One region of the Bradyrhizobium prioriisuperbiae genome, then DNA from elsewhere that is predicted to be linked to it. Evidence: predicted binding sites of a transcription regulator. Region 1 holds the regulator's gene; each other region holds the start of a gene.
What was found. The regulator PhoB, encoded in region 1, activates phosphate uptake and scavenging genes when phosphate is short. The targets are predictions, from matches to a motif close to TGTCATNNANCTGTCAT.

Region 1 (3,549 bases):
TGGGACGACGTGTTGGTGCTCATGGCAACTCTGCTTGCAAACCTGATTGAACTTTCGGGCGGGCCCTGTCGACAGACCACGATGTGACTCCAAACACTCAGGATTTGGATCGGACACCGCGAGATCGGACGATCGATGGACCTACCCCGGAAACAAAACGTGCCGCCTCGTCGGGCAGCACGCGGCAGTTATTCTATTGGCGCGTCCAATACTGTCAACCTGGCTGTCAACACGGCAATGGTACTGAAAAGCCGCAGAAAAAGCCGTTTATCAAATTTCTATTGCAGAACATGTGGACTTGTGATGCCCGACTCTTGCGCGTGAGTCACGGCATATTGTAGCTTCGGGATGGTCGGATACGACATCTCGTGCGGCAGATCTGATCCTTAACGGTCTCGGTAACAGCGTAGACGCCCGGTTGCGACAGGCGCATCCGGCGAGGGCTAAGGGATTCTGCCGGCAGGGATTTTTGAGACACAGACGTCGCCGACGGCCTCGCGGTCGAAAGGCGCGACACGAAGGGAATGGTGCGATGACGGTAATGGGTTGGACCGACGATCGCGTAGAACAGTTGAAAAAACTCTGGGAGGCGGGTCTTTCGGCCAGCCAGATCGCCGCGGAACTCGGCAATATCACCCGGAATGCGGTGATCGGAAAGGTCCACAGGCTCGGCCTGTCGGGCCGCGCCAAGAGTCCGTCCTCGGCTGCCCCGCGTCAGCGCAAGGCGCGGCCGGCCCAGCATATGATGCGGATCGCGCGGCCGATGTCGCGCGGCAATACCGCGCTTGCGCATGCGTTCGAGGTGGAGGCCGAGCCGGATCCGGTGGCCTACGACAACGTGGTTCCGATGAGCCAGCGGCTGTCGCTGCTGGAACTGACGGAAGCGACCTGCCACTGGCCGGTGGGCGATCCCGGCAGCAGTGATTTCTTTTTCTGCGGCGGCAAGGCGCTGGGCGGCCTGCCCTATTGCGCGCATCACTCGCGTGTCGCGTATCAGCCGGCGAGCGATCGCCGCCGTGACCGCCGTCCGTCGGGCAAGTAGTTCGGCAAGTCGCCGCACGCAGCGGCGGATACCTGGAGAAACAAAAAAAACGCCTCATCATCGATGAGGCGTTTTTTGTTTGAGCTGGCGAAGACCTGCGTCAGTCGACTTTGGCGAAGCGGTCGTCGAGTGCATAACCCGCGCCGCGTACGGTGCGGATCGGATCCTGGTCGCGGCCGAAGTTCAAGAGCTTGCGCAGCCGACCGATGTGCACGTCGACGGTTCGCTCGTCGATATAGATATCGCGGCCCCAGACGCCGTCGAGCAACTGCTCGCGGCTGAAGACACGTCCCGGATGCTCCAGGAAAAACTCGAGCAGGCGATACTCGGTCGGACCGAGATCGATCGGCTGGCCGGAGCGGGCGACACGACGCTTGTCGCGATCGAGTTCGATATCGCCGTAGGTCAGCACCGTGGCCAGACGCTCGGGACTCGCGCGGCGCAGCAGGCCCTTCACCCGTGCCAGAAGCTCCGGAACCGAGAACGGCTTGACAATGTAGTCGTCGGCGCCGGTCGCAAGCCCCCTCACCCGTTCGCTTTCCTCGCCGCGCGCGGTCAGCATGATGATCGGCAGTTGCTTGGTCTCGGGACGGGTGCGCAGCCGGCGGCAGAGCTCGATGCCGGACAGACCCGGCAGCATCCAATCCAGCACGATCAGATCGGGAATTCGCTCCTTCAGCCGGGTATCGGCTTCGTCGCCGCGGGCGACTGTCTCAACGTCGTAACCTTCGGCATCGAGATTGTAACGCAGCAGCGTGGTCAACGCTTCTTCGTCTTCGACAACCAGAATGCGGGCGCCCATGTCTTTTCCTTAGTTCAGTTGCCGGAGGCGGTGGCGAATGCAGTCATATCGCCCTTCGGGCGCTGATCCTGCATCTGCTGGCCTTCGACCATATAAAACACCGTTTCGGCGATGTTGGTGGCGTGATCGCCCATCCGCTCGATGTTCTTCGCGCAGAACATCAAATGGATGCAGAAGCTGATGTTGCGGGGATCTTCCATCATGTAGGTGAGCAGTTCGCGAAACAGCGACGTGCAGATCGCGTCGACCTCTTCGTCGCCCTTCCAGACCGCCATCGCAGCCGGCAGATCGTGGGCGGCGTAGGCGTCCAGCACCGACTTGATCTGCGACTGCACCAGGTTGGCCATGTGCTCGAGGCCGCGGATCAGCTTCAGCGGATGGAAATCATTGTCCAGCGCGCTGACACGCTTGCCGATGTTCTTGGCGAGGTCGCCGATCCGCTCGAGATCGGTGGTCACGCGCATCGCGCCGACGATCTCGCGCAAGTCCACGGCCATCGGCTGACGCCGGGCGATGGTGAGAACGGCACGCTCCTCGATGCCGCGCTGCAGCTTGTCGAGCTCGGCATCGGCCGCGACGACCCGCTGGCCCAGCGCAATATCGCGGCGGATCAACGCATCGACCGACTCGACGATCTGCCGCTCGGCGAGGCCGCCCATTTCGGCGACCAGCCGGGTCAGTTCCTGCAAGTCCTGGTCGAAGGCTTTGGCTGTATGTTCGAAGGCCATCATGTTCTCCCGCGCCTATCGCGCCTCAGCCGAACCGGCCGGTGATGTAGTCCTGTGTCCGGCGGTCCGACGGGGTGGTGAAAATCTTGGTCGTCGGACCGAATTCGATCAACTCGCCCAGATACATGAAGGCCGTGAAATCGGAGACACGCGCCGCCTGCTGCATGTTGTGGGTCACGATCACGATCGTATAATCGTCCTTCAGTTCGTCGATCAGTTCCTCGATCTTGGCGGTCGAGATCGGGTCAAGCGCCGAGCATGGCTCGTCGAACAGGATCACCTCCGGCCGCACCGCGACGGTGCGCGCGATGCAGAGCCGCTGCTGCTGGCCGCCCGAGAGGCTGAGGCCGTTATCGTTCAGCTTGTTCTTGACCTCGTCCCACAGCGCCGCCCGGCGCAGGGACTGCTCGACCCGGTTGTCGAGTTCGCTCTTCGACAGCTTTTCGTACAGCCGGATCCCGAAAGCGACATTCTCGTAGATAGACATGGGGAACGGGGTCGGCTTCTGGAAGACCATGCCGATCCGCGCCCGCAGCAAATTGAGGTCCAGCCCCGGCTCCAGGATGTTGGATCCGTCGAACGTGACCTGGCCGCCGGCGCGCTGGTTCGGATAAAGGTCATACATCCGATTGAGGACGCGCAGCAGGGTGGACTTGCCGCAGCCCGACGGTCCGATGAACGCGGTCACCTTGTTCGCATAAAGCGACATGGTGACGCTCTTCAACGCCTTGGCCTCGCCATAGAAGAAGTCGAGATCGCGGATCGCGATCTTGTCCTTGAGAGAAGCGGTGTCGAGCGACGGAGGACTCGCCGACGAGGGGGTCGCTGTGGCCAAATTCATGTCGATTTCCTTGTCCCGGCAAGCGCGCGCGCCGAAATACTGAGTACAAGCACAGAAAGCGTGATGATGAGCGCGCCGGTCCAGGCCAGCTTCTGCCAGTCCGCGTAGGGGCTGAGCGCGAACTGGAAGATAACGA
Region 2 (3,549 bases), 4.3 Mb from region 1:
CGCCCAGCGACTGGATGAAAGCCGAACGAATATCGCGGTGCATGGTCAGCGTGTGAACGCCGAGAAACAGCACCAGCCCCACAACGAGCAGCACGAGGCCCATCGGCTCAATCCCACCCTTTAATCGTTCCCCACCGGACACTGTGCCGTGAAAAGCCGCGCCGGAGCATTTCCGCGGTGCGGGCGCCTTGATATGATGCCGCCGCGTTCAGTCCGGGTATCACTTTTCCGGGCTTGCGCGCAATGCCGCCCGCCTTCCACCGTTACTTCGCCGTTCCCTGGACCAGCCATGCAACGCCCGCATCCAGGATTGCAATCTCTTTTCTCGCTGAACGAAATTGATTGGTTGATCTCATGAAAATATCCACGACTGCTGTCCTTGCCCTGCTGCTGGCCCCGGCGCCGCTGGCGGCGCAGGACTGGCCGACCAAACCGGTAAAGATCGTGGTGCCGTTCGCGCCGGGATCGACGCCCGACATGGTCGGCCGGGTGATCGCCGAGGACCTGCAGGCACGCCATCCGGGGACGAGCTTCATCATCGAAAACAAGCCCGGCGCCTCCGGCAACACCGGAACGGACTATGTCGCCAAATCCGAGCCGGACGGTGCGACGATCGGTATCAGCCTGGGCGGACCGCTCGCGATCAACACCCTGCTGTTTTCGAAACTGCCCTACGATCCGGCCAAGGATCTCGCGCCGATCACCATGCTGACCGCCCTGCCGAGCGTGCTGGTGGTGCCATCGGGCCTCGGTGTCGGCACGGTCAGGGATTTCGTGGCGCTGCTGAAGAGTGATGCCGGCAAGATCAGTTACGGCTCGATCGGCGCCGGCTCTCTGTCGCAACTCTGCATGGAAGCGATCGGACTGAAGGCCGGCGGGGGCAAAATGGTCCATATCCCGTTCGGCGGCTCGCCGCAGGCTGTCACTGCCGTGATCCGCAGCGATGTGCAGGCCGCCTGCCTGCCCGCCATCGCGGTGACACCGCAGCTCGCGTCGGGCGCAGTCAAAATCCTGGCGGTGACGACCGCCAAACGCTCGCCATTCCTGCCGGACATTCCGACGCTGACGGAAAGCGGTATCGACGTGGAATCGGATGCCTGGAACGCGCTGATTGCGCCGGCCGGCACACCGCCGGCGATCATTGCCAGGATCAACGCCGAGGTCGGCGACGCGCTGCGCAAGCCCGAAGTGATCGAAAAGCTGCGCACGCAGCTGATCACGCCGGTGCCTTCGACACCCGAAGAGGTGAGCGCACGCATGGCAGCGGAGAAAAAACTATGGGCCGATGTGGTCAAGGCCGCCGACATCAAGATCAACTGACCGCCGCCCTGACCTATCAACCAATAGCAAGAACGGGAGAACACCCCATGAAAGTCAAAACCATTGCAGCGAATCTTGCCTGCGCCGCCCTCGCCGTCGCGTTGCTTCAGGGCGTGGCCCACGCAGCCGAGGTCAAGGTGATGATCTCCGGGGGCCTCTCCGCTGCCTACAAGGAGCTGGTGCCGCAGTTCGAAAAGGCGACCGGAAATACCGTCGTCACCGCCTATGGCCCCTCGATGGGCACCACGGAAAATGCGATTCCCGTGCGGCTTGCTCGCGGCGAAGCTGCCGACGTGCTGATCATGGTCGGTGACGCGCTCGGCAAGATGATCGAACAGGGCAAAGCGATGGAAGGCAGTCGCGTGGATCTCGTGCGTTCCCCCATCGGCATGGTGGTGAAAACGGGCGCGCCGAAGCCGGACATCAGCACGCAGGATGCGCTGAAGCAGACGCTGCTCAACGCCAAGTCGGTCGCCTACTCCGACAGCGCCAGTGGCGTCTATGTCGGTGGCGAACTGTTTGAGAAACTTGGCATCGTCGAGCAGATGAAGGGCAAGGCGAAGATGATTCCGGCTGAACCGGTGGCCGCAGGCGTCGCCCGGGGCGACAGCGAACTGGGTTTCCAGCAAATCAGCGAACTCCTGCCTGTGCCCGGCATCGACCTGGTCGGCCCGCTGCCGGGAGCTGTGCAGAAGATCACGATCTTTTCCGCCGGCATCGCAGCCGCGGCGAAGGAACCCGCAGCCGGCAAAGCGCTGATTGCCTTCCTCGCCTCGCCCCAGGCGGCCCCGGTGCTGAAGAAGACGGGGCTCGATCCGTTCGTCGCACCAGAGAAATAGCGACCGCGGCCCCATGCCACGGGATGACGGCTGCGTTTCATCTGTCTGTCATATTCGGGTAGCCGCACCGTCACGGTCGCTGTCCACAAAGGCCCGGTTTCACCACCAATTGGGGCCTCCATGATCCGCAAGCTACTGCTGACGAGCACTGCCGTCTGTCTCGTCCACATCTTTCCCGCGTTCGCACAACAGGAGTTTCCCGCCAAGCTCGCCGGCCACGCCGTGCTGCCGGCGGAAACCTTCGTCGCGGCCCCGGCCGATGCGCCGGTCGATCTGAAGACATCGGGCAAATACACCACCGGCAAGCGCGTCGACGACCTCGGCACCGTGATGGGCAAGTCCTACGAGCGTGACACCGGGGTGAAGCTGCCCTTCAAGGGACAGCCGATCCAGGGCCATTCGGGCATCAAGGTGATGCCGGACGGCTCGTTCTGGATCATCACCGACAACGGCATGGGCGCCAAGGCCAACTCGCCGGACTCGATGCTGTATCTCAATCACTGGACCATCGACTGGGCCAACGGTGACTGGAAGAACCTCGGCACCGTGTTCCTGCACGATCCCGACAAGAAGGTGCCGTTCCGCATCGTCCATGAGGGCACCGATAAGCGCTATCTGACCGGTTCAGACTTCGACACCGAAGGCTTCCAGATCATCGGCGACACACTGTGGATCGGCGACGAGTTCGGTCCCTACATCATCAAAGCCGACATGACCGGCAAGGTGCAGGCGGTGTTCGAGACCACGGCCGACGGCAAGCCGGTGCGCTCGCCTGACAACTATGCCGCCGCCTCGCCTGGCGCGCCAGGCGCCACCTACACCAACGTCAACCTGCGCCGCTCCAAGGGCTTTGAAGGCTTTGCCGCCAGCAAGGATGGCAAGTTCCTCTACGGCCTGCTGGAAGGCCCGCTCTGGGATGCCGAGAAGAAAGACTGGGAACGGCTCGACGGCAACGAGGCGTCCCGCATCCTCGAGTTCGATGTCGCTGCGCAGAAATTCACCGGGCGGTTCTGGTACTACCGCTTCGAGGCCAACGGCAATGCGATCGGCGACTTCAACATGATCGACGGCACCACCGGCCTCGTGATCGAGCGCGACAACGGCGAAGGCACGGCGGACAAGGCTTGCGCCGCCGGCGTGCGTGGACCGGATTGCTTCGGCGATCTCGCCAAGTTCAAGCGCGTCTACAAGATCGAGCTGACCGATGCCAATGCCGGCCAGCCGGTGCGCAAGATCGGCTACATCGACCTGATGAAGATTCAGGACCCGGACAAGAAGGCCAGGAAGCCGCTGACCAACGGCGTGCTGACCTTCCCATTCTTCACCATCGAGAATGTCGACGTTGTCGATGCGACGCATATCGTGGTCGGTAACGACAACAACCTGCCGT
Region 3 (3,549 bases), 920 kb from region 1:
GGCGACATTGTGCGCCACCGTCAGATTGGGAAACAGTGCATAGGACTGGAACACGATGCCGAAATCGCGCTGCGACGGCGGCAGTCCGGAGACGTCCTTGCCATTCATGAAGATGCGGCCTTCCGACTGGATGTCGAGGCCGGCGATGGCCCGCAGCAGCGTGGTCTTGCCGCAGCCGGACGGGCCGAGAAAGCAGATGAACTCGCCCTTCCTGATGTCGAGCGAAACATCGTTCAGCGCCAGAAAATTCGAGAAACGCTTGGTCACGTGCTCGATCGCCACGTGCGGCTGCGGGCTCACCGACTTGTCCATCGAAACACCTGCGGTTCTGGAGGGAAAGGTAAACCGCCGCGCGCCGCTCTCGCGGCGCGGGCACATGCCGATGAGCTAGCCTTTCGGCTCGCTCTTGTTGTCATAGCGCTTGCTCCACTCATGGAGGATGCGCTCGCGATTGGCCGCGGCCCATTCGAAGTCGTTGGGAATCATCCGGGCGGCGACGTTGTCGGGAAAATTCTCGACCGGCTTGGCAATGCCGGGAACCGCGACAATGCCGTAGCCGACATTGTACATCGCCATGGCTTCGTCACTGACGGTGAAGTCGAGCAGCGCCTTGGCAGCGGCGAGATTGTCGGTACCGGCGATGATGCCGGCCGCTTCCGCCTCCCAGCCAATGCCCTCCTCGGGAACGACGACTTCGATCGGTGCGCCGGCAGACTTTTCCTTGGCGCCCCGAAAATCGAACGAGATACCGATCACGGCTTCGCCGCGCGCGGCGTCCTTGCAGGGCTTCGAACCGGAGTGGGAATATGCGGCAATGTTCTGGTGCAGGGCATCCATATAGGCCCAGCCCTTCTCCTCGCCGAACATCTGCAGCCAGGCGGTGACGTCGAGGAAGCCGGTGCCGGACGACGCGGGATTAGGCATCGTCACCTTGCCCTTGTAGGCCGGCTTGGTCAGATCGGCCCAACTTTTCGGCATCGGCGCACCCGACTTCTTCAGCTCGACGGTGTTGACGCACAACGCCGCAGCCCAGGCATCAAGGCCGACCCAGCTCGGCGGATTGGATTTGTCACGGAAGCGCGCCTCGAGGCGCTCGGATTTTTTCGGCGCATAGGCCTCGAGCATGGCTTCGCTTTTCAGCAGAAGCAGCGAGCTCGCGGCCAGCCCCCACACCACGTCGGCGCGCGGGTTATCTTTTTCCGCCAGCAGCTTGGCGGTGACCACGCCAGTGGAATCGCGCACCCAGTTCAGCTTGATGCCGGGATTGGCCCGCTCGAACGTCTCCTTGTAGCGCTGCAGATCCTGCGCCTCGAACGCGGTGTAGACCGTGAGCGTCGTGTCGGCCCTGACCGGACTGCCGGCGATCGCAGCGGCGATCAACACAAGACCAAAGCCGTATCTCTTCATTTGCTATGCCCTCCGACCTCAAACACGTCTGCAAGAGCTAGGCCAATTATATGACAATCAAATGAAAATGGCTAAATTATAGATTCCACCTATGAATACATAGCCCCCGTCAGGGCATCGCGCCGCCCTCAGCCGATCCCTGCTCCATGGCGATGTCAAAAAACGCACTCACCGCGGCGTGCTCACGGCAATCGGGCAACGTGATCAGATAATGTCCGATGGCAAGCTCGGGCCCGACGACGGGCGCGACGTCGATATACTCGTCGGAACGCACTTCGCCTTCGATCGATATCGCAAGCCCGACACCAGCGGCCGCGGCCGCATAGGCGACATCCAGCGTCGCCACCTCCAGAACCGGCTTCAAGCGAACCCCTTGTTTGCTGGCCGCTTCCTCAAGAACCACGCGCGTTCCCGACGCGCTGTTCCAAAGCACCATGTCCTGGCCGTCGAGATCGGACAGCTTCAACCGGCCCTTCTTCAACAGCCGGTGCCCTTTGGCGCCATAGATGGCAACGCGGGAGCTGCGCAGCTTGACCGAGGCGAAACGATGGTCCGGAGCCGCTTGCGACACCGAGGCGACATCGAGTTCACCCCGCAGCACCGAGGCCGTGAGTTCCAGCGACGGTCCCCCGCGCGTCTGCAGATGCAGGGTCGGATATTTGCGAACAAAGGCGGTCAAGGTCGGCATGATCAAGCGGTGCGCACTGAAACCGACCGAAAGCAGCCCGCCTTTCAAGGCAGACGTGTCGGTGATGCTCCGATCCACCTCATCGATGCATTTCAAGGCCACCCGGATTTTTGCGATCATCTCGCTCGCGCCGGGCGCCAGGCGGATGGTATGCCCGTCGCGGACGAAGATCCGGGTTCGGCAGAGCTCCTCGAATGCCTGAATTTGGGTCGATACCGTGGGCTGGCTAACGCCCAGATCTTCCGCCGCACGCGAAAACCTGCCGGTCCGGGCAAGGGCCTCCACGGCTCTCATCTGAGCAATCGTTGCAGACGCCATGCACAACACTCCGGGGCAGCATTGGAACCGATGTCATATGCTCCGCATGACATCGGCACAACCAATGACGCCGGCATACGGAAAGGCGCGCGCCGCAGGGCCGCGATGCGGCTTATCCGCACCGCACCCACCAACTTGATCTTGCTGGCCAAATGCGCGAATAAAAATCGAACACTCCGTCCACGCCATCGGACACCATCAACCAGAGCTTTCGGCCGCCATGAATGCAAACCTGTTTTCGCGCCTGTTCGACGATGTCAGGGATTTGAGCCGCCTGGCGATTGAAACCGCCGACGGAGGGCGCATCAGCTATGGCGACCTGATCGAGCGGTCCGGCCGTACCGCGAATTACCTGATCTCGCGCGGCGTCAAGCCTGGCGACCGGGTCGCGGTGCAGGTGGAGAAGTCGGTCCAGGCACTGGTGCTGTATCTCGCCACGGTGCGCTCCGGTGCGGTGTTCCTGCCGCTCAACACGGCCTACACCCTGAATGAGATTGCGTATTTCGTCGGTGACGCCGAGCCATCGCTGATCGTCTGCGACCCGGCCAAGGTCGACGGCATCACCACTCTCGCCGATGGCATCGGCGCCAAGGTCGATACGCTTGATCCGGCCGGCCATGGCAGCATCGCCGACGGCGCGGCGGGCCGCCAACCCGAATTCGCTACTGTGGCGCGCGCCGGCGACGATCTCGCCGCCATTCTCTACACCTCCGGCACCACCGGCCGCTCCAAGGGCGCGATGCTCAGCCATGACAATCTGGTGTCGAATTCGCAAACCCTGGTGAACTTCTGGCGCTTCACCGACAAGGACGTGCTGATCCACGCTCTGCCGATCTACCACACCCACGGCTTGTTCGTAGCGAGCAACGTGACATTGTTCGCGCGCGCCTCGATGATCTTCCTCAGCAAGTTCGATCCCAACCAGGTAATCGACCTGATGACGCGAGCAACGGTGATGATGGGCGTGCCGACCTTCTATACGCGGCTGCTGCAAAGCCCGCGGTTGACGCGCGATGCGACCAAGAACATGCGGCTGTTCATCTCCGGCTCGGCGCCGCTGCTCGCCGACACCCATCGCGAATGGTCCGCAAAAACCGGCCACGCCGTGCTCGAACGCTACGGCATGACCGAAACCA
Region 4 (3,549 bases), 4.5 Mb from region 1:
CAGCGAGTTGAGATCGTTCTTTTCGCACACCACGCGATTTTCGCGCAGATACTGCGCGACCACCGGCGCGGGAATGCCGTGCTGTTCATATTCCCCCGTGGTCCGGTCCAGCCCGGGCGTCAGCAAGGTCAGCTTGTTGGGATCGGTGATGGCGAGACCCGGTGCCAGCCGTCCGAAGCCGTGCCATTTTTCATCCGGCAGAAACTCCCAGAAGCGCGCGTTGCTGGCAAGCTGGTCGGTCGACAGACTCTCCCACGGCACGTTGTGAGCGCCACCTTCCCGCGCCACGTCGGGAAGCGCGACCCGATCGGGCACGAAGGGATCGAAGAACCAGCGGCGGGCGGGATCGGCTTCCTTCTCGTCGAATTCGCGGCGGATCGCGCGCAGTTTCTTGCGCAGCTCAATGCCGAGCCGGATGGTGTCATCCCACAGCACTTCGCCCGAACGCCCCTTCATCATCTGTGCGCCGACATCCAGCGATGCGAACAGCGGATAGAATGGCGAGGTCGAGGCGTGCTGCAGGAAACTCTCGTTGAACCGCCGATGCTCGACGCGCCGGCGCTGCCCCTTGATATGACGATCCTTGATATGAATCTGGGAGGCCTGCGAAAAACTCGCGAGCTGCTTGTGGGTCGACTGGGTGGCAATGATGCCGGGCGAATTTTCGCTGAGACCACGCAATCCCATGGCGAAGCGTTCGGCATAGATCGGGTGGAATTTCATGAAGCCGGCCCAGGCTTCGTCGAACAGGATGTAGTCGCAGAGATGCCCGATCCGCTCCAGGATGCTCTGGGCATTATAGATGGTGCCGTCGTAGGTGCACTGCTCGATGACGGCGACACGGAACGGGCGTTCGCGTTTCCAGGCCTCGGGATCCTTGACCAGCGGATTGGCCTTGATCGCCTCGCGAATGCGGGTCTCGTCGAACGCATCGGGCGTGATCGGCCCGATCAACCCGAAGGCATTACGCTCTGTCGGCAGATACACTGGCGTGCCGCCGCCGAGCAGTAACGCACCGTGATGGGCGGCCTTGTGGTTGTTGCGGTCGAACAGCACGAGATCGCCTTCGGCCACGAGTGCGGAGAGCACGATCTTGTTGGAGGCTGACGTGCCATTGAGGACGAAATACGTTTTCTCGGCGCCGAAGATGGCGGCGGCTTCCTTCTGCGCCTGCAGCGCCGGCCCTTCATGGACCAGCAGGTCGCCGAGCTCGAGCACGGAATTGTCGAGGTCGTCGCGGAACACCGCTTCGCCGAGATGCTCCATGAAGATGCGGCCGATCGGGCTGCGGCTGTAGAAGATGCCGCCATTGTGCCCCGGGCAGGTCCAGAGCTGGTTGCCCTCCTCGGCATAGTCGGTCAGGGCACCGAAAAACGGCGTCTTCAATGTCTCGGCATATTGCTTCAGCCGGCTGACCAGATTCTTGGCGATGAATTCCGGGGTCTCCTCGGCCAGGAAAATATAACCGTCGATGAAATCCAGCACCTCGACGGGGATATCCTCGAACCGCTTGCGCCGCACCAGCAGCACGATCGGCATTTCCAGCCCGCGGCGCCGCATCAGGTTGATCAGGGACGCGGTCTTGCCCTCCAGTCCCTTCTTGCCCCAATCGACCACCATGCAGCCGATGGCGGCGTCGGTCTGAACCGAGATTTCCGCATCCTCGGTGCGTCGCGCCTTGACGACCTGAAACCCCATCTGTTCGATCGCCGCCATGATCTGCTGAAGGCGCAGGCCTTCAAGATCATCGGCGTCGAACACCGGAGCCGAAAAGAGGAACGTAAAGCGCTGAAAGTAATTCATGTTTCTGTCACCAACCCCGTCTGTTGGCGGCGACCTTTCAGGACTTTGATGACAGTGATGTGACAGAAACCGGCCTGCCTTGTGGACGATGTTCCGGCAGCCGCCGCATCCCGCATTTGCCTGAATCAGGCGCGACCTGCCCGCCCTGGCACAAGCCGCACTCCCCGTGGAGCCGCCATCCAGATCGCAACAGCAGAGACGAGGCAGCAGCCGATGATCAGCAGAAACGCAAGCCGGTAGCTACCGGTCACGTCGTGGATCACGCCGGCCATCCAGGGCCCGACGGCACCGCCGCCGATCAGTGCAATGGTGATGGTGCCGAAGATCGAGCCGAAGTGCGGCCCCTCGAAGATTTCGGCGACAATCGGCCCCATCACCGATGTCAGCGCGTAGCCGAGGAAGCCCTGGGTGAACACCATCGTATAAAGCAGCACATTCGACTGCGCCTGCTCGAGCCCGAGCAGCGCCGCATACGACATGGCAAACCCGAGGCAGCCCGCCGCCCACACCCACTCCCGGCCGATGCGATCCGACAAGGCGCCAAGCAGAATCTGTCCGGGGATTGCAGTGATGGCGACGGCGCCAAGCGCCCAGGCGGCAACCACCGGCGAGAAGCCCACCTCGATGAGATACTTGGTCTGGTGCACCTGCACCGCGTACCAGGCGATCAGCGCCAGGAAATAGCCGAGTGTAATCCACCAGAACCGCGAAGTGCGTAACGCACGAGCGAGCGTCCACTCGGTCGCAGCCCACGCCGGATCCACCACCGCCGCGGCGCTGCGCGTTGCCGCCGCCTCCGGTGACACTGTGTCTCCGTCCGGACGCTGGCCGACATCGGCCGGGCTTTTGCGAACAAACAGGGTCAGCGGCGCGATCACCAGCACAACGACAAGCCCCATCGCCACGCACGAGGCTCGCCAGCCATCGGTCAGAATGATCCGCTGCAGCCATGGCAGCAGCACGATGGCGCCGACACCGGCGCCCGCGAATGCCACGCTGATGGCAAGGCCGCGCCGGCGCACGAACCAGTTCGGCAGGAATTGCGAATGCACCGTATAAGTCATCATGTTGGCGCCGCCGCCGACGGCAACACCGAGCGTGGCGTAAAGATGCCAGGGCGACGCCACCCAGGGCGCGAGCAGCAGGCCGCAGGCCATCAGCACAACCCCGATCAGGATCACGAACCGCGGCCCACGGGCATCCATGGCGCGGCCGACCACCGGGCTCACCACCGCGGAGACCAGAAACCCGAACGAGAAAGCGCCCGCCGCCACGCCGCGATCCCATTTGAACTCGTCGATCAGCGGCGGCAGCAGCAATGAAAAAGCCGTCCGCGCTGTGACGCCGACAGCCATGGTCACGAAGGCGATGCCGACGATCAGCCAGCCATAATAGAATGGCAGCCGCGACGACCAATGCTGCGATGGTTCTTCCATGGTGGGATTGATTCCAGACGCCGACCGACCCAGTTCCGGATCGACATCATCATGGAATCGCATCTGTCCATCAAGACCACGCATCAGCCGACACAGCGCCGTCGGCCCCAAAGCCTCAGCCGCCCGCCCCCTTTGTGATCGCGTCCGCGAACGAGCGGTCGACGATGTCGGCGGCGTAGAGCTTCTGCTTGATCAGCCCGGCACGGTGGTAGAGATCGATGGTTTGCTGCTCGCCGGCAACGACGCTGTCGTCGACCGGTGCCACCCGGATCCTGGCGCGACGCAGCCAGTTCAGCGCCACCTCGGGCGG

Region 2: RS897_RS29930 (esterase-like activity of phytase family protein) is a predicted target of PhoB. The motif match lies at 2,195-2,211, and genes of this name have one in related genera.
Region 3: RS897_RS11360 (putative 2-aminoethylphosphonate ABC transporter substrate-binding protein) is a predicted target of PhoB. The motif match lies at 1,458-1,474, and genes of this name have one in related genera.
Region 4: RS897_RS28450 (Orn/Lys/Arg family decarboxylase) is a predicted target of PhoB. The motif match lies at 1,852-1,868, and genes of this name have one in related genera.

What each region holds. Positions count from the first base shown of each region.
Region 1 covers NZ_CP135921.1:1,491,820-1,495,368, forward strand. Annotated here, with positions in the region: gene RS897_RS06975 (aspartate aminotransferase family protein) at 1-23, opposite strand, end outside; gene RS897_RS06980 (GcrA family cell cycle regulator) at 533-1,042, shown strand; gene phoB (phosphate regulon transcriptional regulator PhoB) at 1,143-1,844, opposite strand; gene phoU (phosphate signaling complex protein PhoU) at 1,859-2,572, opposite strand; gene pstB (phosphate ABC transporter ATP-binding protein PstB) at 2,598-3,413, opposite strand; gene pstA (phosphate ABC transporter permease PstA) at 3,410-3,549, opposite strand, start outside.
Region 2 covers NZ_CP135921.1:6,318,868-6,322,416, reverse strand. Annotated here, with positions in the region: gene RS897_RS29945 (NnrU family protein) at 1-103, opposite strand, end outside; gene RS897_RS29940 (Bug family tripartite tricarboxylate transporter substrate binding protein) at 355-1,320, shown strand; gene RS897_RS29935 (substrate-binding domain-containing protein) at 1,368-2,159, shown strand; gene RS897_RS29930 (esterase-like activity of phytase family protein) at 2,280-3,549, shown strand, end outside.
Region 3 covers NZ_CP135921.1:2,413,747-2,417,295, reverse strand. Annotated here, with positions in the region: gene RS897_RS11365 (putative 2-aminoethylphosphonate ABC transporter ATP-binding protein) at 1-312, opposite strand, end outside; gene RS897_RS11360 (putative 2-aminoethylphosphonate ABC transporter substrate-binding protein) at 388-1,407, opposite strand; gene RS897_RS11355 (LysR family transcriptional regulator) at 1,517-2,413, opposite strand; gene RS897_RS11350 (malonate--CoA ligase) at 2,634-3,549, shown strand, end outside.
Region 4 covers NZ_CP135921.1:5,994,717-5,998,265, reverse strand. Annotated here, with positions in the region: gene RS897_RS28450 (Orn/Lys/Arg family decarboxylase) at 1-1,803, opposite strand, end outside; gene RS897_RS28445 (MFS transporter) at 1,929-3,239, opposite strand; gene RS897_RS28440 (ABC transporter substrate-binding protein) at 3,355-3,549, opposite strand, start outside.